Regions from separate parts of the Streptomyces sp. NPDC107521 genome, predicted to be linked through region 1. Evidence: riboswitches for the same ligand, from Rfam matches in the RefSeq annotation. Region 1 holds a riboswitch; each other region holds the start of a gene.
The links. A riboswitch is a leader RNA that binds a small molecule or an ion and turns the genes downstream of it on or off. The one in region 1 is predicted to bind cobalamin.
Positions count from the first base shown of each region.

Region 2: linked by a shared signal. The riboswitch ahead of ACZ7LB_RS18020 (prenyltransferase/squalene oxidase repeat-containing protein) and the one ahead of ACZ7LB_RS13560 (ribonucleoside-diphosphate reductase subunit alpha) in region 1 are both predicted to bind cobalamin.
Region 3: linked by a shared signal. The riboswitch ahead of metE (5-methyltetrahydropteroyltriglutamate--homocysteine S-methyltransferase) and the one ahead of ACZ7LB_RS13560 (ribonucleoside-diphosphate reductase subunit alpha) in region 1 are both predicted to bind cobalamin.

Region 1 is NZ_JBVKAT010000007.1:173,612-180,600, forward strand. It holds gene ACZ7LB_RS13545 (GntR family transcriptional regulator) at 1-513, shown strand, start outside; gene ACZ7LB_RS13550 (DUF3311 domain-containing protein) at 810-1,067, shown strand; gene mctP (monocarboxylate uptake permease MctP) at 1,064-2,674, shown strand; cobalamin riboswitch at 3,492-3,651, shown strand; gene ACZ7LB_RS13560 (ribonucleoside-diphosphate reductase subunit alpha) at 3,775-6,210, shown strand; gene ACZ7LB_RS13565 (ribonucleotide-diphosphate reductase subunit beta) at 6,324-6,989, shown strand, end outside.
Region 2 is NZ_JBVKAT010000011.1:15,133-22,121, forward strand. It holds gene ACZ7LB_RS18010 (CbiQ family ECF transporter T component) at 1-419, opposite strand, end outside; gene ACZ7LB_RS18015 (hypothetical protein) at 416-1,405, opposite strand; gene ACZ7LB_RS18020 (prenyltransferase/squalene oxidase repeat-containing protein) at 1,402-4,200, opposite strand; cobalamin riboswitch at 4,369-4,503, opposite strand; cobalamin riboswitch at 4,597-4,672, shown strand; gene ACZ7LB_RS18025 (prenyltransferase/squalene oxidase repeat-containing protein) at 4,802-6,220, shown strand; gene ACZ7LB_RS18030 (DUF4430 domain-containing protein) at 6,342-6,845, opposite strand.
Region 3 is NZ_JBVKAT010000028.1:47,559-54,547, forward strand. It holds gene ACZ7LB_RS29520 (hypothetical protein) at 1-204, opposite strand, end outside; gene ACZ7LB_RS29525 (hypothetical protein) at 494-730, shown strand; gene metE (5-methyltetrahydropteroyltriglutamate--homocysteine S-methyltransferase) at 782-3,103, opposite strand; cobalamin riboswitch at 3,263-3,483, opposite strand; gene ACZ7LB_RS29535 (spore-associated protein) at 3,789-4,238, opposite strand; gene ACZ7LB_RS29540 (TetR/AcrR family transcriptional regulator) at 4,366-5,004, opposite strand; partial or broken gene ACZ7LB_RS29545 (transposase domain-containing protein) at 5,438-5,719, shown strand; gene ACZ7LB_RS29550 (hypothetical protein) at 5,910-6,134, shown strand; gene ACZ7LB_RS29555 (transposase) at 6,216-6,851, shown strand; gene ACZ7LB_RS29560 (SMI1/KNR4 family protein) at 6,848-6,989, opposite strand, start outside.

The DNA of each region.
Region 1 (6,989 bases):
GCCAAGCCCAAGGTCTCCCAGGCGCTCCAGCTCACCTCGTACACCGAGGACATGCGGGCCCAGGGCCTCGAGCCCACCTCGCAACTCCTGGACATCGGCTACATCACCGCCGACGACCGGCTGGCGGGGCTGCTGGACATCACCGCGGGCGGGCGGGTGCTGCGCATCGAGCGGCTGCGCATGGCCAACGGCGAGCCCATGGCCATCGAGACCACCCATCTGTCGGCGAAGCGCTTCCCCGCGCTGCGCCGCTCCCTGGTGAAGTACACCTCCCTCTACACCGCGCTCGCCGAGGTGTACGACGTCCATCTCGCGGAGGCCGAGGAGACCATCGAGACCTCGCTGGCCACCCCGCGCGAGGCCGGACTGCTCGGCACCGACGTCGGCCTGCCGATGCTGATGCTGTCCCGGCACTCGCTGGACCGCACCGAGCAGCCCGTGGAGTGGGTGCGCTCGGTCTACCGCGGCGACCGGTACAAGTTCGTGGCCCGCCTCAAGCGCCCCCAGGACTGAGCCCCGCCCTGCCGGAAGCGGAACCCGCCGGCAGGCGCGCGGGAGCACCCGCGCCGGACCCGGCGGGCACGGCGCGCTCCACGCACGGTACGTCGAACGCACGTGCCGTGTACGGGAGTTGACGATCCGTCCGCCCGGCACGGCGGGCACAACAGCGAACAAAGAACGCGGAACAGCGGAACAGTCACCCGGCCGGACGGAGATCCCCGGCCGGGGTCTTCCGCTGCCCGGACGCCGTCCCCTACATTTTCGTGCGCACTGCACCGAGGTGTTCACCGAGGGAACGGAACCGCCGCATGCCAGCACCCGCAAGACCCGCCGGAGGCCCGGTGGTGACGCCCGTCCGCGTCGTCATCGGCCTCTGCCTCCTCGCACCGTTCGTCGCCATGCTGTGGGTCGGCTCCTACGCCCGGACGGACCCCGCGTTATGGGGCATCCCGTTCTTCTACTGGTACCAGATGGCCTGGGTGCTCGTCTCCACCGCCCTCACGATGACCGCGTACCGGCTCTGGCAGCGTGACCAGCGCGCCCGCCGGGAAGGCGGTGCCCGGTGAACGACGGGGTCAACGGCGTCGCGCTCGCCGTCTTCATCCTCTTCTTCGCGCTCGTCACCGTCCTCGGCTTCCTGGCCGCCCGCTGGCGCCGGGCCGACAACGAGCACAGCCTCGACGAATGGGGCCTGGGCGGCCGTTCGTTCGGCACCTGGGTCACCTGGTTCCTGCTGGGCGGCGACCTGTACACCGCCTACACCTTCGTCGCCGTCCCGGCGGCGATCTACGCGGCGGGCGCCTCCGGCTTCTTCGCGGTGCCGTACACGATCCTGGTGTACCCGCTGATCTTCACCTTCCTGCCGCGGCTGTGGTCCGTCTCCCACCGGCACGGCTACGTCACCACCTCCGACTTCGTGCGCGGCCGGTTCGGCTCGAAGGGGCTGTCGCTGGCGGTCGCCGTCACCGGCATCCTCGCCACCATGCCGTACATCGCGCTCCAGCTCGTCGGCATCCAGGCCGTCCTGGACGTGATGGGCGTCGGCGGCGGCGAGAACACCCACTGGTTCGTCAAGGACCTGCCGCTGCTGCTCGCCTTCGGCGTGCTGGCGGCCTACACCTACTCGTCGGGGCTGCGCGCGCCCGCGCTGATCGCCTTCGTCAAGGACACGCTGATCTACCTCGTCATCGCGGTGGCGATCATCTACATCCCGATCAGGCTCGGCGGGTTCGACGAGATCTTCTCCGCCGCGAACGACAAGTTCACCGCGGCGGGCTCGGGCGGGCTGGTGCCGGGCGGCACGAGCCAGTGGACGTACGCCACGCTGGCGCTGGGCTCGGCGCTCGCGCTGTTCATGTACCCGCACTCGATCACCGCGACGCTCTCCTCCCGCAGCCGCGAGGTGATCCGGCGCAACACCACGATCCTGCCGCTCTACTCGCTGATGCTGGGCCTGCTGGGGCTGCTCGGCTTCATGGCCGTCGCGGCCGGGATCAAGGTGAAGAACGGGCAGCTCGCCATCCCCCAGCTCTTCGAGACGATGTTCCCCGACTGGTTCGCGGGCGTGGCCTTCGCCGCCATCGGCATCGGCGCGCTGGTCCCGGCGGCGATCATGTCCATCGCGGCGGCGAACCTGTTCACCCGCAACATCTACAAGGACTTCATCAGGCCGGACGCCACGCCCCGGGAGGAGACCCGCGTCTCCAAGCTGGTGTCGCTGCTGGTCAAGGTGGGCGCGCTGGTCTTCGTCCTCGGCATGGACAAGACCGTCGCGATCAACTTCCAGCTCCTCGGCGGCATCTGGATCCTGCAGACCTTCCCGGCGCTGGTGGGCGGCCTGTTCACCCGCTGGTTCCACCGCTGGGCGCTGCTCGGCGGCTGGGCGGTCGGCATGGCCTACGGCACGGTCGCCGCGTACGGGGTGGCCTCGCCGACCCAGAAGCACTTCGGCGGCTCGGCCAAGGAGATCCCGGGCATCGGGGAGATCGGCTACCTCGGTCTCACGGCCTTCGTGCTCAACGTCGCGGTGACGGTGGTCCTCACCGTCGTCCTGCGGGCCGTGAAGGCACCCGACGGCGTCGACGAGACCCGGCCGGGCGACTACACGGCGGACGCGGGCGACCCGGGCGTCGCGGTGGAGACGCCGCCGGCCACGGCGGACAGCGCGCGCTGAGAGGGACGGGGCGAGGGACGGGGCGCGGGCCATCGCTCGCGCCCCGTCCCGCACCCCCGCACCCCCGCACCCGGCACCCCCCGCACCTGTGGGCCGCGGGCCGCGGCGCCCAGCGGTGTCGCGGTGTCGCGGCGCAACGGCATTGACGGGGCGTCGGAGCGAGCCGGCGGTCCGTCGCCGCGCCCTTCGGACACGGCGGGGCGGGAGGGGGCGCCCGTACCGGATGCGTCGGGCGTGGACGGCGTCGGACGCACGGCCGCGGAAGCCGTCGCGCACCGCGTCCTCCGCGACCGGCGCCGCACACCGAGGAGGCACCTCACCGTCCGGCGCGGCGGACGCGTCCGCAGGGGCTCGGCGGATGTGTCCGGGGTCACGGGGCCGGCGAACGTGTCCGACATCACGGGCGCCACCACGGCACCGAGTCACCCGCGGCACCGCCGGGCCCCCTGCCCCCGTCACCCCTCGCCACCGCGCTCCGGCGCCCTCGGGGTCCCGGCACCACCCCGCCGACCCTCCGGCCCCGCCCCGGACCCGGCCCCCGTGTCCGGGGTCACCGTCCCGCGCCCCGGCGGGCGCGGTACCGTGCGGGGGGACTCCGCCCCTTGCGCGGCAGGGTCACGGCACCGGGGGAACCCGGCCCTCCTGAGCGGCACCGCACCTCCGCCGAAGCACCGCGCCGGACCGCCGAGCGGGCTCCGGCCCCGCCGTCGCGGGGCCGCCACGAGGCCCCCGCCGGGCCGTCACGGCGCCCCGCGAGATGCCCCGCGAGGCCCCCGAGGGCCCGTCCCGGCCCGCCTCTCCCGCCGAGCACGACACTACATCTGGGGGTGCTTCCGCTCCCCGGCACAAGATGTATGCTCATGCTCGCTGTCGTCGCAGGGGAATCCGGTGCGAATCCGGAACTGTCCCGCAACGGTGTACTCGCGCGTTTCCGCACGCTTGTCAGTCCGAGGACCTGCCGGCAGTGCGCCCTGCCGTCCCGGCCGGGTGCCATGACGTCCGGGCCTCGCGGAGTGGGTCGGTGGACTCGACCGCCCCGTGCGCTCGTGAGCTGCCCCTGCCCCCCGCATGGCCCCGTGCCGAGCGAGGGAGTGCTCCACGTGACCACCGCGCCAGCCGATCCGGCCTCAGCGATCCGGGTGACGGCTCCAGCCACGGTGACGACCGCCCCGGTGGCGGCCGCCCCCGCGTCCGCGGGAACCGACGGTCCCGGTACCGCGCTGCTGCGCACCCTGACCGGGCTGACCGCCGACCTCCCCGACGCCGACCCCGGCCGGGTCGCCGCCGCCGCGCTGCGCGGCCGGTCCGCCCACGCCGACGAGGCCGAGCTGCGCGAGCTGGCCACCGAGACCGCGGCGGGGCTGATCTCGGAGGACCCCGTCTACTCCCGGCTGGCCGCCCGGCTGCTGACCATCGGCATCCGCGCCGAGGCCGCCTCCCAGGGCGTCACCCGGTTCACCGAGTCCGTCGCCACCGGGCACCGCGAGGGCCTGATCGGCGACCGGACCGCCGCGTTCGTCCGTCGGCACGCGGAGCACCTGGACGCGCTGATCGACCCGGACGCCGACGACCGCTTCGGCTACTTCGGCCTGCGCACCCTGCACAGCCGCTACCTGCTGCGCCACCCGGTCACCCGCAAGGTCGTCGAGACGCCCCAGCACTTCCTGCTGCGCGTCGCCGCCGGCCTCGCGGACGACACGGCGCCGGACGCGGCGACCGGCACCCGGGTCCTGGACGAGGTGGACGCGCTCTACGGGCTGATGAGCCGCCTCGACTACCTGCCCTCCTCCCCCACCCTGTTCAACTCGGGCACCCGGCACGCCCAGATGTCGTCCTGCTACCTCCTCGACTCCCCCAGGGACGAGCTGGACTCCCTCTACGACCGGCTCCACCAGGTCGCCCGCCTGTCCAAGCACGCCGGCGGCATCGGCATCGCCTACTCCCGCATCCGCTCCCGGGGTTCGCTGATCCGCGGCACCAACGGGCACTCCAACGGCATCGTCCCGTTCCTGAAGACCCTGGACGCCTCGGTCGCCGCCGTGAACCAGGGCGGCCGGCGCAAGGGGGCCGCGGCGGTCTACCTGGAGACCTGGCACGCGGACATCGAGGAGTTCCTGGAGCTGCGGGACAACACCGGCGAGGACGCCCGCCGCACCCACAACCTGAACCTCGCGCACTGGATCCCCGACGAGTTCATGCGCCGGGTGGACGCGGACGGCGACTGGTCGTTGTTCTCCCCCGCCGACGTGCCCGGGCTCACCGATCTGTGGGGCGAGGAGTTCGACACCGCCTACCGCGCGGCCGAGGCGGCCGGGCTGGCCCGCAGGACGCTGCCCGCGCGGGAGCTGTACGGGCGGATGATGCGCACCCTGGCGCAGACCGGCAACGGCTGGATGACCTTCAAGGACGCCGCCAACCGCACCGCCAACCAGACCGCCGAGCCGGGCCACGTCGTCCACTCCTCCAACCTCTGCACGGAGATCATCGAGGTCACCGACGACGGGGAGACGGCCGTCTGCAACCTGGGCTCCGTCAACCTCGGGGCATTCGTCGACACGGCGGCCGGGGACATGGACTGGGAACGGCTGGACGCCACCGTGCGCACGGCGGTGACCTTCCTGGACCGGGTCGTCGACATCAACTTCTACCCGACCGAGCAGGCGGGCCGCTCCAATGCCCGCTGGCGCCCGGTCGGCCTCGGTGTGATGGGCCTCCAGGACGTCTTCTTCCGGCTGCGCCTGCCCTTCGACTCCCCCGCCGCGAAGGCCCTGTCCACCCGGATCGCCGAGCGGATCATGCTCGCCGCCTACGAGACCTCCGCGGACCTCGCCGAACGCTCGGGCCCGCTGCCGGCCTGGGAGAGCACCCGCACCGCCCGGGGCGTGCTGCACCCCGACCACTACGGCGTGCGCCCGGAGTGGCCGGAGCGCTGGGCGGCCCTGCGCGAGCGCCTCGCCACCACCGGTCTGCGCAACGCGCTGCTCCTGGCCATCGCGCCGACGGCCACCATCGCCTCCATCGCGGGCGTCTACGAGTGCATCGAGCCGCAGGTGTCCAACCTGTTCAAGCGCGAGACCCTGTCCGGCGAGTTCCTCCAGGTCAACTCCTATCTGGTGGAGGACCTCAAGCGGCTCGGCGTCTGGGACGCCCGCACCCGCGAGGCGCTGCGCGAGGCCAACGGCTCGGTGCGGGACTTCGCCTGGATCCCCGAGGAGGTGCGCGACCTCTACCGCACCGCCTGGGAGATCCCGCAGCGCGGCCTGATCGACATGGCCGCCGCCCGCACCCCGTACCTGGACCAGGCCCAGTCGCTCAACCTGTTCCTGGAGACGCCGACCATCGGAAAGCTCTCCTCGATGTACGCGTACGCCTGGAAGCGGGGCCTGAAGACCACCTACTACCTGCGCTCCCGTCCCGCGACGCGGATCGCCCGCGCCGCCGGGGCGCGTGCCGCCGTACCCGCCCAGCAGAGCGCCGACCCGGACGCGGTGGCCTGCTCCCTGGAAAACCCCGAGTCCTGCGAGGCCTGCCAGTAATGACCACCCAGCACACCGAGACCGCCTCCGCCGACGGCTCCGGGGAGCGGCGCGCCGCTCCCGCCACGACCAAGAACCTGCTCGACCCGGGCTTCGAACTGACCCTGCGCCCCATGCGCTACCCGGACTTCTACGAGCGCTACCGGGACGCCATCAAGAACACCTGGCACGTCGAGGAGGTCGACCTCCACTCCGACGTCGCCGACCTGGCCCGGCTGACCCCCGAGGAGCAGCACCTCATCGGCCGTCTGATCGCCTTCTTCGCGACGGGCGACTCGATCGTGGCCAACAACCTGGTGCTGACCCTCTACAAGCACATCAACTCCCCCGAGGCGCGGCTGTACCTGAGCCGGCAGCTGTTCGAGGAGGCCGTCCACGTCCAGTTCTACCTGACCCTGCTGGACACCTACCTCCCCGACCCGGAGGACCGGGCGGCGGCCTTCGCGGCCGTGGAGAACATCCCCTCCATCCGTGAGAAGGCCGAGTTCTGCTTCCGGTGGATGGACTCCGTGGAGACCGTCGACCGGCTGGAGTCGCGGGCCGACCGCCGCCGCTTCCTGCTGAACCTGATCTGCTTCGCGGCCTGCATCGAGGGCCTGTTCTTCTACGGCGCCTTCGCCTACGTCTACTGGTTCCGCAGCCGCGGTCTGCTGCACGGGCTGGCGACCGGCACCAACTGGGTGTTCCGGGACGAGACGATGCACATGTCGTTCGCGTTCGACGTGGTGGACACCGTGCGCAAGGAGGAGCCGGACCTGTTCGACGACCGGCTCCAGGAG
Region 2 (6,989 bases), on a different contig from region 1:
TCGGTCGCGGCCGACAGCACCGCTTCCAGGGAGACCGGCCCGCCGATCCGGATGCCCGCGTACCAGTCCGGTGTGGGGACCCGGGGGAGGGAGAAGAGGAAGTGGTCCCGGGGGGTGATACCGGTCGCGAACACGGCGCGGAAGACGACGCGGATCGCGACGACCGTGAGCGCGAGGTACAGGTAGTACGCGAAGCCGCGTGCCCAGGGTGCCTCGGTGCGGCGGACCGTGACGACATGGCCCAGGACGGCGAGGACGAGGAGCAGCAGCAGGGGGTTGTCGGTGCGGCTGACGGCGGTGGCGAGGGCCAGGGCCCAGATCCACCAGGCCATGGGATGCAGTGTGCGCGGCAGGCGGCGGACCCCCTTGCGGGTCGGCGGGCCGGACACCGCGGCGGGTGGCCGGGCCGTCGCGCTCACCGGGTGCCGCGGCGCCTGTGGGCCGCGTGGACGGCCGCGCCGCCGATCAGGGCGACGAGCGAGGCTCCGGCGACCACCGGCACGATCGACCCGGAGTCGTGGGGGGCGTCGGTCGCCGGGGCCGCGTCGACGACCTCCGGGCCCCGTATCGGTGCCGCGAGCGCGGAGGGGGCCGCCGTGCCGGTGGGAGAGGGCGAGGGTGTGGGGCTCGCGCTCCGGCTCGTCGCGGGGCGGGACGGTTCGGGTTCCGCCGGCCCGGGCCGGGTCCCGGGGTCCCTCGGCTCCGCGGAGGCGGGCGCGGGCTCCGCGGGGGCGGAGGGCGCGGGCTCGGGCGGCGCCGGCGGGCGCCGCTCCGGCGCCGGGCCCGTACCGGCCCCCGGTGGCGGGGCGGGTGCCCGGTCGGTGGAGGGAGGCCGGTCCGTGTCGCCGACCGGCCGGGTGTTGTGGGCGCGCAGCTGGTCCGGGGTGACCGTGGGCCTGCCCTCGGTCCCCCCGATGTCGGTGCCCCCGTAGACCCACAGATCGACGCTGCCGGGCCCGGGCCGGTAGAGCATGGCGCCGAGCCGGCTGTACTCCCAGTCGTTCCGGCCGGGGTCGGCGTGCCAGTACGACCAGTAGGCGGAGGCGGGAGGGGTGAGCACGCAGTCGTCCTCGGCCGGGGTCGGGAACTGCCTGCCGTCCCGGTAACCGCTGTAGCCGATGCGGCAGATGAACGCCGGCCCGTCGTGTCCCGTGCCGGTGGTGCGCCAGCCGCCCTGGTTGAGCAGTTCGTAGCCGGTCGTGGGCGTCGTGCCGCAGGACCGGAAGAGGGGACCGCCCCAGTCGCTGAAGTCGACCGCGAGGACGGCGCCGGAGGTGGTCGTGCAGCGTCCCATGGGCTGCGGTGCGGCTCCGGCCGGGGCCGCACCGCCGGCGACCGCGGCGGCGGTCAGGCCGAGGGCCGCCGCCGCCCGTGCCGTCGTCCGTGCGGAGCGCGAGCGGATCACCGCTCACCCCCCGCCGCGGCCCTGCGGCGGGCCAGGACCGTGCAGCGCCAGCCGGCCAGCACCATGAGGGCGGCGAGGACGGCCAGGAGCCCGGCCTGCGCACCCGTGGAGGCGAGGGCGCCCTTGCCGCCGGACGCGCCGTACCCGCCCCCGGGATCGTCCGGGGTGACGATGTCCGGTGCCCCCGCGCCTCCCGTGCCGCCCGGGGTGACGATCTCCGGGGTGACGATCTCCGGTCCGCCGTCGCCCGGTCCCGGCGTGGGCTGCGGTGACGTACGGGTCAGATCGCGTTCCAGCGTGCCGAAGGAGATGCCGGTGGCTCCGCTCACCGCCTGGGTGGAGGCACGGAGGTCGGAACCGCGCTGTCCTTCCCGGGCCACGTTGAAACCGCCGTCGGGGTTCTGCTGGGAGGCGAGGAAGGCGCGGGCCCGGGCGATCTCCCCGGTGTACGCGGACGCGTCCAGGGAGAGTCCCTGCACCGCGAGCGCGGCCGAGTTGACCGAGTTCCCGGCCGCGCCGGGGAAGCCCCCGCCGGGGAGCTGCTGGGACGCGATCCAGGCCAGCGCCCTGTCCACGGCCCGGTCCGCCCCGCTGCCGCCGGCCAGGCTGAGGGCCATGGCGGCGATCGCGGTGGAGTCCACGTCGGAGTCGTCGGTGGCCGGTACCAGGCTGGGCCAGGCGCCGTTGTCCCGCTGGAGAGCCGTGAGATAGGCGAGCGGTTCGCGGGCCGCTCCGGTCTCGCCCGCGCGGAGCTGGGCCATGACGGCCAGGGACTGTCCGAAGACGGAGGGCGTGTAGGTGTAGGCGCCCTTGGCGGCGCAACTGCGGTCGGGCGCGGTGCTCGGCCCGGCGCACACGGCCCTGCCGAGCGCCGCGACGAGGTCCTGACCGCCGAAGTGCCGCGGGTCGCGGCCGACGGTCTCGGCGAGCAGCGCGGCCTTCCCCAGGGAACCGCCCAGCACGTGGGGCGTGCCGATGCCGGTCCAGTCGTGGAGGGTGCGCCCCTCGCCGTCGGTGCCCCGGTCGTCGAGGAAGTCGACGATGCCGCGCAGCCTGCCGTCGGACAGTCCGGTCGCGGCGAGCGCGTAGGCGCCGTCGATGGTCAGCCCGAAGTCGGCACGGACGGAGCCGGGGCCGGACGTGTAGTACCGGCCCTGCTTCAGGAGGTCGGCGCCGGTGAGGTAGGCGACTCCCTTCGCGAGGTCGGGACCGTCACCCTCCGGCGGGGTGGCCGGGTCCGTGGCCGGGGGCGGCGATGTCGGCGGCCGCGTGGCGGGGGGAGGTGACGTCGGCGGCTGGGTGGCGGGGGGCGGCGATGTCGGCGGGTCGGTCGGACCGGTCCGTTCGGTGGTCAGGGTGACCAGGCTGGTGCGGACTCCCGCCAGGACGGCGGCCGGCGTCGGGTGGAGCGCCGGATCGGTCGCGCCCTCCTCGAAGCCGAAGCCGCCGTCGGCGAGCTGCTCGCGGGAGAGCCAGGCGACGGCCGCGTCGGCGCGGTCCCCGTCGCCGAGGACGCGCAGGGCCTGTGCCGCGTACGCCGTGGCGTGGACGGAGCCGCTGGTGGCGCCGGTGTACCCGGGGAAGGCGCCGTCCTGGCGCTGGGCCCCGGCCAGGTAGGCACGGGCCCTGGCGACGGCGTCGTCGTGGCCGCCCGCCCTGCGCAGGACGAGGGCGACGAGGGCGGTGGTGGCGGGGTCGCCGTCGCAGTACTCGCCGGGGCGGATGAGGATGCCGGTGACTCCGCCGTCACGGCACTGGACCTGGGTGAGCCGCTGCACGGCCCCGGCCGCCGGGGTGGCTCCGGCGCGCAGCAGGGCCAGGACCGACAGCGCCTGCCCGTCGGTGTATCCGGCGTTGCGGAAGTCGCCCCTGGCGGTGCAGCCGGGTGTCGGTTCGCCGGATTCGGGGCCCGCGGCGCACACATGCGCCGACAGGTCGCCGATCAGGTCGTGGCCGCCGACGTCGCGGGGGTCCGTCCCCGTGCTGGAGGCGAGGAGGGCCAGGCGGGCGGCGGCGGTGGCGTCCGGGGCCCCGCCCGCGCCCTCCGGGTAGGCGTACTCGCCCGCGTGGGAGGCGAGGAAGGCGGTGACCCTGCGCAGGGCGGGGCCGCTTCCGGCCGCGGCGAGTCCGTAGGCCACCTCCGTGGTGAGGAGGTGGTCGGGGGTGTCGCCGCCCTCGGGGACGACGTGGTCACCGTCGGTCAGCCGGCTCTCGAGCCAGGCCGCCGCGGCGGCCACGTCGATCGCTCCCGGCGTTCCCGTCGGGGTTCCGGGGCCGGGGGTGCCGCCGGTGCCCGGCCGGACGTCGTCGGGGCTGAAGTCCGGCCTGCCCGTGCCGCCGTACACCCAGGCGTCCACGTCGCCGTCCTTGAGCCTGCGGTCCATGGCTCCGTACTGGCTGTACGACCAGTCGTCGCGGCCCGGTGAGGCGGTCCAGTAGGACCAGTAGGCGTTCGCGGGCGGAGTGAGGACGCAGCCCTCCTGGGCGGGGGTCGGGTACCGGGTGCCGCCGTTGAAGGAGCCGTGGCCGATGCGGCAGATGAACGCCGGACCGTCGTGCTCGGTCCCGGCGGTGCCGAACCCGCCCTCGTGGAGCAGGTCGTAGCCGGTGCTCGGCGTCGGATCGCAGCCCCGCACGACATCACCGCCGAACGGCCCGAAGTCGACGGCGACCACCGCGCCTCGGGTCGCCGTGCACGCTTCCGCCCGGTCCGGCCCCGCGACGGCGGACGTCGTGGTGAGGAGGGTCACGGAGGCGGCCACCAGCACCAGGAGGGCGACAGCCAGCGCGGCCACCGGCCCGGGTGCCGTACCCGCCCGTGCGTCGTGTCGTCGCTGGCTCCCCACCGCGGCCCCCTCGTTGCCTTCCGGCGCGGACGGTGAACGTGGGTGAGGGCTCCCGGGCAGGGGAATCCCCGCGTACGGAAGCCGGTCGCACCACGCCGTAGTCCGCGACGGCGTCTGTTGCTGATGAACGCTCCAGGTGTTCCGGCTCGCCCGGCGTCTGCCGGGCCCACGGTTGCGGGTCAGCGCCGGATTCTCACCGGCTTCCCCTGGAACTCAAGGCGTATCAGCGGGATTTGAGCATGCATCACCGATCGCGTCAAGACGGCCGCGGGCCGGTGCGGCGGTTCTCCTGAGCCGCTGTGGCGGCCCGGACGCCCGTCGGGTACCGTCCCGGTCTGCCGAGTGGGGGAACCCGGTGGGAATCCGGGGCTGACGCGCAGCGGTGTGGAACGGCAGGGGGCCGTTCCGAGCCCGAATGCCCAGGCGGCACAGCACTGGAAGCCGATCCACGCGTCCCGGACGGCGGCCACACCCGCTGCTTCCGCCCGCGCACCGCGCTGCCCGGCGACAGCACGGGGACCGGTCGGCGTCCCCGTCCCAGGAGCAGGCCTTGTCCCGTACCTCTTCTCCCTTCCTCCGTCGCTCGGCCCTGGCCGCGGTGGCCGCGGTCGGCGCCCTCGCGCTGACGGCGCCGCCGGCCGCCGCGACCACGACACCCGCCCAGATCGCCACCTCGAAGACCAACGGCGTCGCTTATCTCAAGTCCCTTCAGGCGGCGGACGGTTCGTACGCCGGCCCGGGGCTCTCCAACGAGTGGGCGTTCAGCGCGCTCGCCGCCGCCGGAACCGCCGCCGTGGACGTGACGCCCGGCGGTGACCCGAGCAGGAACGCGAGGACGGTCTACCGCAACCTCCTGTCCACCGGCGGGTGGCCGTCCGCGTCCCCGGTCGTCACCGACTACGAGCGGGCCGCCCTCAACGCCTACGCCGCCGGTGTCGACCCGGCCCGGGTCTCCGCCTCCCGCAACCTGATCGCCGACATCCACCGCTACTGGCAGACCGCCGAACCCGGCTACTTCGGCCCGTCCGGCAACTTCAACGGCACCGTCTTCGCCGCCCTGGCCCTCAACGGCGCCAGGACCCCCTCCGGTCAGCTCCGTGTCCCGCAGGCGCTCCGCGACGCGATGGCCACCCGGATCCGGGCCAACCAGCACAACGACGGCGGCTGGAACTACGGCAAGGCGGAAGGCAGCGCCACCGAGCTCGCCAAGACCTCGGACATCGACATGACCGGTGCGGCCATGGCCGCGCTGTGCGTGTCGGGCGTGCCGAACACCGACGCCGACATCGTCCGGGCCAGGGCCTTCCTCAAGAGCAAGCTGGTGGCCGGCAGCGGTGCCTTCAACGCCATGTTCGGTGTCAACACCAACTCCAACGGCTGGGCGGTCTCCGGACTGAACGCCTGCGGCATCAACGCGCAGACCGGTGACTTCCTCACCGCCATGGGCAGGACCCCGCTGGACTTCCTGATCGCCCAGCAGTTCAACCCGGGCGGCGGATTCAGGTACCTGCCCAGTGACACGGGCCCGTCCGCCTACGCCTCCAGCGACGGGATGAGGGCCGTGGCCGGCGCGGGATTCACCGCCGCACCGCCCGCACCGGTCACCCCGGGGGCGCCGCAGTGGGTCGGAGAGGGCTCCTTCACCTCCGGTACGGCGGCGACGCTCGCACTGACCGTGGACGACGGTGCGGGGGGCCTCGAGGTGTGCTCCGTCACGCTCACGCCGACCGGGCCGACGACCACCCTGGGCGCGGTCCTCGACGCGGCCCGGACGGCGGCCACCCCCGCGGGCTGTGTGACCTCCGTGGCGCCCTCGTCCGGCACGGGCGCCGTCACCTCCCTCAACGGCAAGGCCGGCGGCGGTTCCGGCACGTGGAAGGCCAGCCTCGACGGCTCGTCCTTCGCCGCCGCGGCCCGGGGCACCGCCGTGGGCGTCGGCGACACGATCGCCCTGCGCTGGGGGGCCTGACACCGGCGGGGCCGCGGGGAGCGCCCGGACCGGCTCCCCGCGGCCCCGCGTCCGCGGGGCCCGCACGGCGGGCTCGTCGCCGGCCCCGCCGTGCGCGCGACCCGGACGGGATGACGTTCCGTCAGAAGGCCGTCCAGGTGAAGGCGACCTCGTCCCCGGCGACGAGCCCGAACTGGCAGCCGCCGACCGGTGTCGAGGTGCCGTTGACGGAGATGTTCCAGTAGGCGCCGCCCCCGCCGCTGACGTTCCCGATGGTGTCCACCGAGAAGTCGTCGAAGGACGGGTACCACGTGCCGTCCCAGGTGAAGCCCCTCCGGTGGGCGGCGTCGTCGAGCGCGGCGGTCGGTGTGGGCACCGCACTGGCGTGGGCGCCGCCGTTGGTGCCGTCGCACGTGTGGGTGCCGCCGGTCGCGGTGGTGACGTCGTGGCCCCGTGTCCGGACCCGGCCCTTGAACAGGAGCCCGTCCGGCCCCTGCACCGTCAGGGACACTCTGACGGGGGCGTTGGTGCCCGTGGTCGCGGCCGTGGCGGCGCCGTCGGCGTGGGCGACGGCCGTCCCGGAGGACAGGGCCAGACCGAGTACGGCCACGGCGGCCAGGTGACGGTGGACGGATGTGCGGCGCATGGCGGAGCCTTCCTGATCGGGCGGTCCGCGGCAGGGCCGCCGGGCCGCCGGACCGCGTCCGGGCGGGCGCTGCGGTGCCGCCCGCCGCAGGGCGGGTCGGACACCGGGCCGTGGCGGCACGGGGGCTCTCGGCTTCACGCTGCA
Region 3 (6,989 bases), on a different contig from region 1:
GGAACGGGCCGGGGTGTCGAGTTCCTGGCACACGCCGACCTTCGCCAGGTCGAGCCGGACGGCCGTCCCGGCCCGGTCGGCACCCGTGTAGAAGGTGACGCTGCCGAGCGGGGCGGCCTGTGCCTGGCTCGCCCCGGCCAGGCACAGGGCCGCCGCGGCGGTGGCGACGGCGGTCCTGCCCAGATGCCGGTGATACGGCCTCATACGCGATACCTCACTTCGTGTCGTACGGCGGGAAACGCCGGGGGGAGGTCCGTTCGCGGGCCGGGCGGCCCGGGACCCCGAGCCACTTTGCTTCATAGTTCAATGAGAGGGAAGGGGGTCGGCCGTCCCGGAACGCCCGCGGCGGTCATCTTCCGGTGGCCCCCCGCCGCGCGGTGTCGGGGTTCGGCCGGGCTGGTCCCCGTTCCTCCCCGGACCTCCGTCCCGGCGGCTGTCACACGTTTGGCGCGGTCGGCGTTTCCCCGTGGGGGGAGCGGTCGTTGGGGCGGTCATGGTCAAGCGATTCGTGTGTGTCCCCGTCCTGTCCGCCGCGCTGCTGGCGTCCGCCGCCACCGCCACCGCCGCGCCCGCCGCCCCGGCGGACCCCGCCGTTCCGGCCGCCTCCGCCCTGCCCCTGCCGGGCGCGCCCGGGGTGCCGCTGCTGGAGGGGGTGCTCGGATCGCTGGAGGTGGGGCACCCGGTCACCTCCCTGACGGCGCTGCTGCCCGACGGCGTCCGCGCCCGATGAACCCCGTGTGCGGGGGACGGCCGCCCGGCCGTCCCCCGCACACGGACGTGGTCAGGACCCGGCGGGCACCTCCGCGCGGACCGTGCGGGCGGCGGCGACCATGTTCTCCAGCGAGGCCCGCGTCTCGGGCCAGCCGCGGGTCTTCAGCCCGCAGTCGGGATTCACCCACAGCCGCTCGGCGGGGATGGCCCTCAGCCCGGCGCGCAGCAGCTCCGCCGCCTCCTCGGCGCTCGGGACGCGCGGCGAGTGGATGTCGTACACCCCCGGACCCGCCTCGCGCGGGTACCCGTGGGCGGCCAGTTCCCGGGCGACCTGCATGTGGGAGCGGGCCGCCTCCAGGCTGATGACGTCGGCGTCCAGGTCGTCGATGGCCTGGACGATGTCGCCGAACTCCGCGTAGCACATGTGGGTGTGGATCTGGGTGTCCGGCCGCACCCCGCCGGTGGTGAGGCGGAACGCCTCGGTGGCCCACGCGAGATAGGCGGAGCGGTCGGCCTCCCGCAGGGGCAGCGTCTCGCGCAGCGCGGGCTCGTCGACCTGGATGACCGCCGTCCCGGCCGCCTCCAGGTCGCCCACCTCGTCCCGGAGTGCGAGGGCGACCTGCCGGGCGGTGTCCCCGAGCGGCTGGTCGTCGCGGACGAAGGACCAGGCGAGCATGGTGACCGGCCCGGTGAGCATGCCCTTGACCGGGCGGTCGGTGAGCGACTGGGCGTACGAGGTCCAGCGCACGGTCATCGGTGCCGGCCGCGAGATGTCCCCGGCCAGGACCGGCGGGCGGACGTACCGGGTGCCGTAGGACTGGACCCAGCCGTGCTGGGTGGCGAGGTAGCCGGTGAGCTGCTCGGCGAAGTACTGGACCATGTCGTTGCGTTCGGGCTCGCCGTGGACCAGGACGTCGATGCCGGTCTTCTCCTGGAAGGAGACGACCTCCTGGATCTCCGCCCTGACCCGCTCCTCGTACCCGGCGGTGCCGATGCGGCCGGCCCGCAGGTCGGCGCGGGCGACGCGGAGTTCACCGGTCTGCGGGAACGATCCGATGGTGGTCGTCGGCAGCAGCGGCAGCCCGAGGCGGGCGTGCTGGGCGGCGGCCCGGTCGGCGTACGGCAGGGACCGGCGGGTGTCCGCACCGGTGACGGCGGCGGCGCGGGCGCGCACGGCCGTGTCGTTGGTGAGGGGGGAGGCGGCGCGGGAGGCGAGGTCGGCCTGGTTCGCGGCCAGTTCGGCGGCGATGGTGTCGGTCCCCAGGGCGAGGCCCCTGGCGAGGGTGACGATCTCGGCGGTCTTCTGCCGGGCGAAGGCCAGCCAGCGCAGGATCTGCGGTTCGATGTCCTTCTCTGCGGCCGCGTCCAGCGGGACGTGCAGCAGGGAGCAGGAGGCGGCGACGTCGACGCGGTCGGCCAGCCCGAGGAGGGTGCCGAGCGTGGAGAGGGACCCCCGGAGGTCGTTGATCCAGATGTTGCGGCCGTTGACGACCCCGGCGACCAGCCGCTTCCCGGGCAGACCGCCGACGGCGGCCAGGTCGTCCAGGTTGGCGGCGGCGGACTCGGTGAAGTCCAGCGCGAGCCCTTCCACCGGGGCCTTGGCCAGCACCGGGAGGGCGTCCCCGAGGCGGTCGAAGTAGGAGGCGACCAGCAGCCTGGGCCGGTCGGTGAGGGTGCCGAGGTCCCGGTAGGCCCGCTCGGCGGCCTTCAGCTCGGCCGGGGTGCGGTCCTGGACGAGGGCGGGCTCGTCGAGCTGTGCCCACTCGGCCCCGGCGGCGCGCAGATCGGCCAGGACCTCCGCGTAGACGGGGAGCAGCCGGTCCAGCAGGGTGAGCGGGTCGAAGTCCGCCGCCACACCGGGGGCGGGCTTGGCGAGCAGCAGGTACGTCACCGGGCCGACCAGCACGGGACGGGCGGTCAGGCCCAGGGACAGGGCCTCGGTCAGCTCCGCGACCTGCCGGCCGGAGTCGGCGGTGAACACCGTGTCCGGACCCAACTCGGGCACCAGATAGTGGTAGTTGGTGTCGAACCACTTGGTCATCTCCAGCGGCGCCACGTCCTGGGTGCCGCGGGCCATCGCGAAGTAGCCGTCGAGCGGATCGGCCTCGACGGCGGCGCGGTGGCGCTCGGGAACCGCGCCGACCATGACGGTGGTGTCGAGGACGTGGTCGTAGTACGAGAAGTCCCCGGTGGGGACCTCGTGCACGCCGGCTCCGGCGAGGCTCCGCCAGTTGGCGCGGCGCAGTTCGGCGGCGGTCGCCCGGAGGACGTCGGCGGTGACGCGGCCCTTCCAGTACCCCTCGACGGCCCTCTTCAGTTCCCGGTTCGGGCCCTGGCGGGGGTAGCCGTACACGGTGGCCCGTGCCGCCGCGGCTGCGGACTTGCTGGTCACGGAGATCTCCTTCGCGAGATGAGTCCCTGAGATCCCGGAGACGGGACGAGGACGCGAAGGGTGACGCACCCGGGGGAGGGGGCGCGCGAGGGCGCGGCCGACCGCCGGGTGTGCACGCCGACCCGCCCACGAGGTCACCGGAATGTCCGCGCGCGGGGGCTCCGCGCACGGGCAGTGGCAGGTCTTCGGACTCGCGGGCACGCCCTCCGTCCGGAGGACACCTACTGGCCGTCGCTTCCCGCGCCCGTCTCCCGGGCGCAGTGCGTATGACGGCGGTCGTTCCCGCTCACCGCTGCGGGGCAGTCCCGGATTTCCACCGGGTTCCCTCTTGCGACACCCCGCCTGGCGGACGGGGCGAACCAGCTGCACCTCACAGCCTACGGGGTGCGGGAGACGGGTGGGACGGTGCGTCCACCATCCGGATGGTGAGACGAGACGGGGCGGGGCGCGGCCGGGCGGGGCGGGGCGGAGCGGCGGGGCCGGGCGGTGACGGGGCGGGGGCGGCCGGTGCCGCCGCGCCCCGTCACCGGCGGCCGTGCCGCGGCGCCGGCCGCCGGTCGCGCGGCCGGTCCCGCGCGGCCGGTCCCGCGCGGTGGGTCCGGCGCGGTGGGTGCGGTGCCCCGGGGCGGGAGGGTCCGTCGGACCCCCTTCCCCGGGGCGCCGTGCGCCGTCCGGGCCCGCGGGGTCAGCGGGTGTAGGTGACCACGTGCTCCTTCAGCGAGCCGCAGTTGGAGCCGTACACCTGCACGTACACGTTGTCGATGCTGCCGCCCCAGTCGACACAGCGGCCCTTGCCGTAGACCTGGACCGGACCGGCGTACGAGGTGTAGCGCCCGAAGTCGTCCGCGCCCTGGTCGGTGCCGTTGACGTACAGCCACGCGGACATGTCGAGCACCGTGCCCGGGTTGCTGCGGATGGTGACGACACAGTTCTTGCCGTTCGTCGCGTTGTAGGTCAGGTACAGGGTGCCGAGCGCGCCCACGGGCTGGGAGTTGACGGTCTTGTAGGCGGTGCCGCAGAGCTTCTGCGGAGTCGTGTCGGGCGCCGCCGAGGCGGGCGCGGCCAGGGCGGTCGTGGCGCCCAGCGACAGCGCGGCCAGGGCGGCGGCGGTCAGGACGGAACGAGTGGCGATCATTGTTCCCCCTTGCGAAGTCCGAAGGTGTTTCCTCCTGTCCGGTGTGACCCATGACATTCGTCAATGGTTGTGCCCCGTCGCGCTGTTGACCGGTGGAGGCGGTCCCGCACCGCGCGGCGCGCGGCGGTCAGCGCCGTTCGCGCACCCCCTCGACCAGCAGCGCGACCAGGCGGCGGGCGTCGTACCGGGGGTCGCTGTCGGCGCCGATGCAGAGGTTCCCGATGCCGCGCATCAGGTGGTAGGCGTCGATGTCGGACCGGATCTCGCCCGCCGCGCGCGCGGCGTCGAGGAGCTCAGCGCAGACGGGCAGGAGCCGGTCGAGGAAGTGGCCGTGCAGCGCCTCGAACCCCTCGCTGTCGCTGCGCAGCACGGAGGCCAGGCCGTGCTTGGTGACGAGGAAGTCGGTGAACAGCTCCGCCCACCGCCCGAGGGCGGCGTGGGGCGGGGTTCCGGCGGCCAGCAGGGCCGGACCGGCCTCGGCGCACGCCTCCACCTGGTGCCGGTAGACGGCGACGACCAGATCCGCCCGGGTGGGGAAGTGGCGGTAGAGGGTGCCCGGTCCGACCCCGGCCCGCGCGGCGATGTCCCGCACCGGCGCCTCCACGCCCGAGGCGGTGAAGACCTCGGCCGCCGCGTCGAGCAGCGCCTCCTGGTTGCGCCGGGCGTCCCGGCGCCGGGAGGGGGGCGGAGCCGTCCCGTGGCCCCCGGCCGCCGCTCCGCCCCCGGGGGTCGAGCGGCCCGTGCCGCCGTCGCTGCCGTTGTCCATCGGATCGGTTCCTTCCCTCGTGGACGTCCTGCCGCCGACCGGGCCCCGGGCGGGGACCCGGTGCGTCCCGCGCCGGTCCGGCGGCCGTCCCTCGCCCGCGGCACGCGCTTGTCAAGCGGAACAGTGTTCCGTATCGTCGTTTACGGAACAGGGTTCCGTTTCTCCCATGATGGCAGAACGGGGCCGGTGGCGCGCCGTCGGCCCGCCCGGTCCCGGCCGCCTCTTCCCCCTCCCCGCTCTCCCCAACCTCCCGCTCCCGCCCAGCCACGCGATCGGAAGTACGCCCATGCCCATGTCCGACCGGGCCGCCACGGCCACCGGTTCCGCCTCCGGCGCCGAGGCGCCGTCCACCCCCGGAACGGGGGCCATCTCCGGCCAATGCAGTTGCCTTTGAGCTGAGGAGATCGTTGCCCCGCGTGTGACGGGGTGGGACGTGGGCCAGCGGGTACGGATCGGGATCCTGACGAAGGTGTTCACTGCCGAGCTGGTGGACGCGGCAATAGCCAAGCACGACCGGGCCGAGCGGCGCCGCCGACTCCTGCCGGCGAGGCTGGTCGTGTACTTCGTCCTGGCCCTGTGTCTGTTCGCCCGGGAGTCGTACGAGGAAGTGCTGCGGGTGCTGACCAGCGGCATCCCGGGCAGCCGGGCCCTCGCGCGGGTGAACCGGTCGTCGTTGTGCCGGGCCCGCGCCCGCCTCGGCGAGGACGTGCTGGAAACCGTGTTCCGGCAGATCGCTGGCTCGATCGCCACCAGGGACACGCCTGGCGCGCGTGGTGACGGGGGCTGCGGCTCCTCGCCCTGGACGGCACCCAGTTCGATCTCCCGGATTCGACGAGCAACGGCGACACCTTCGACGGCCCCTCCACCACCGGCGGCGTCCCCTTCGGGTTCCCCAGGTCAGGGCGGTGGTCCTCGCCGAGATCGGAACGCACGGAATCCTCGACGCTCGCCTCGGTGGCTACCGCGACGGCGAGCGCAGCCTCGCCTACCCGCTGGCCGGCTCCACCGGCTCCGGAGACCTGGTCATCGCCGACCGCGGCTCCTGGTCGGTCGAGTTCGCTCACGTCTTCACCATGGCGGGCGCGGATCTGCTCGTCAGGCTCCAGTCCAACCACATCGGCACCGTCTAGGAAGAGCTTCCGGACGGCTCGTACCTGTCGATGGCGCGACCGGGCAAGGAGGTCCGGCTCCGAGCCGCGCGAGAGGGCCGCATGCTGCCCAAGCACGTGATCTACCGGGTCATCACCTTCGCCAAGGGCGACAAGGTCGCCTACCTGGGCACGACGCTGCTGGACCCCGAGCAGTACCCGGCCGCCGAGCTGGTCGCGCTCTACCGGGAGCGCTGGGAGATCGAGCTGGCCTTCGACGAGATCAAGAACCACCTCGGTCCCGGCGGGCCGATCAGGTCACGGACACCGGAGGGCGTCCGGCAGGAACTGTGGGCCTACCTCGCAGTCCACCACGCCATCCGCGAGTTCGCCCACACAGCCGCACTCGCCCGCCCGACGGTGGACGCCGACCGTGTCTCCTACCTGAAGTGCGTCCGCATCATCCGCCGCAGCATCCCGTCCCAACTCGGAGCGACCGCCACCAAGCTCACCCGCTCCTTCACCGAGGCCAGGCGGGAGGCGCGCGTACGCCTCCTCCCGACCCGGCGCAACCGGGACTGTCCACGCGCGATCAAGAAACCGAACCGTTGGCCGGTGCTGAGGACCCGAGCCAGACGCGGCACGGTCCAGCCCGGCCGCTGGGCCCACAACCCGACCTCAAAGCCGAAGAGCACCCGCCGGGCAGGACGGCCGGCGCAGCAGAATGCGTCTACTCTGCCACCGCCCGATCGCCCCTAATCGAGTAGCGCCAAGGCTTCGTCCCAGACGTTGCCACCGTCTGCCCAGGTCCACAGCCATTGGCGCAGAGATGGCGCGGCATAACGCAGGCCGTCATGAGGGTCCTGGCCCCAGTCCGGTTCCCATCCGTCGGCATCC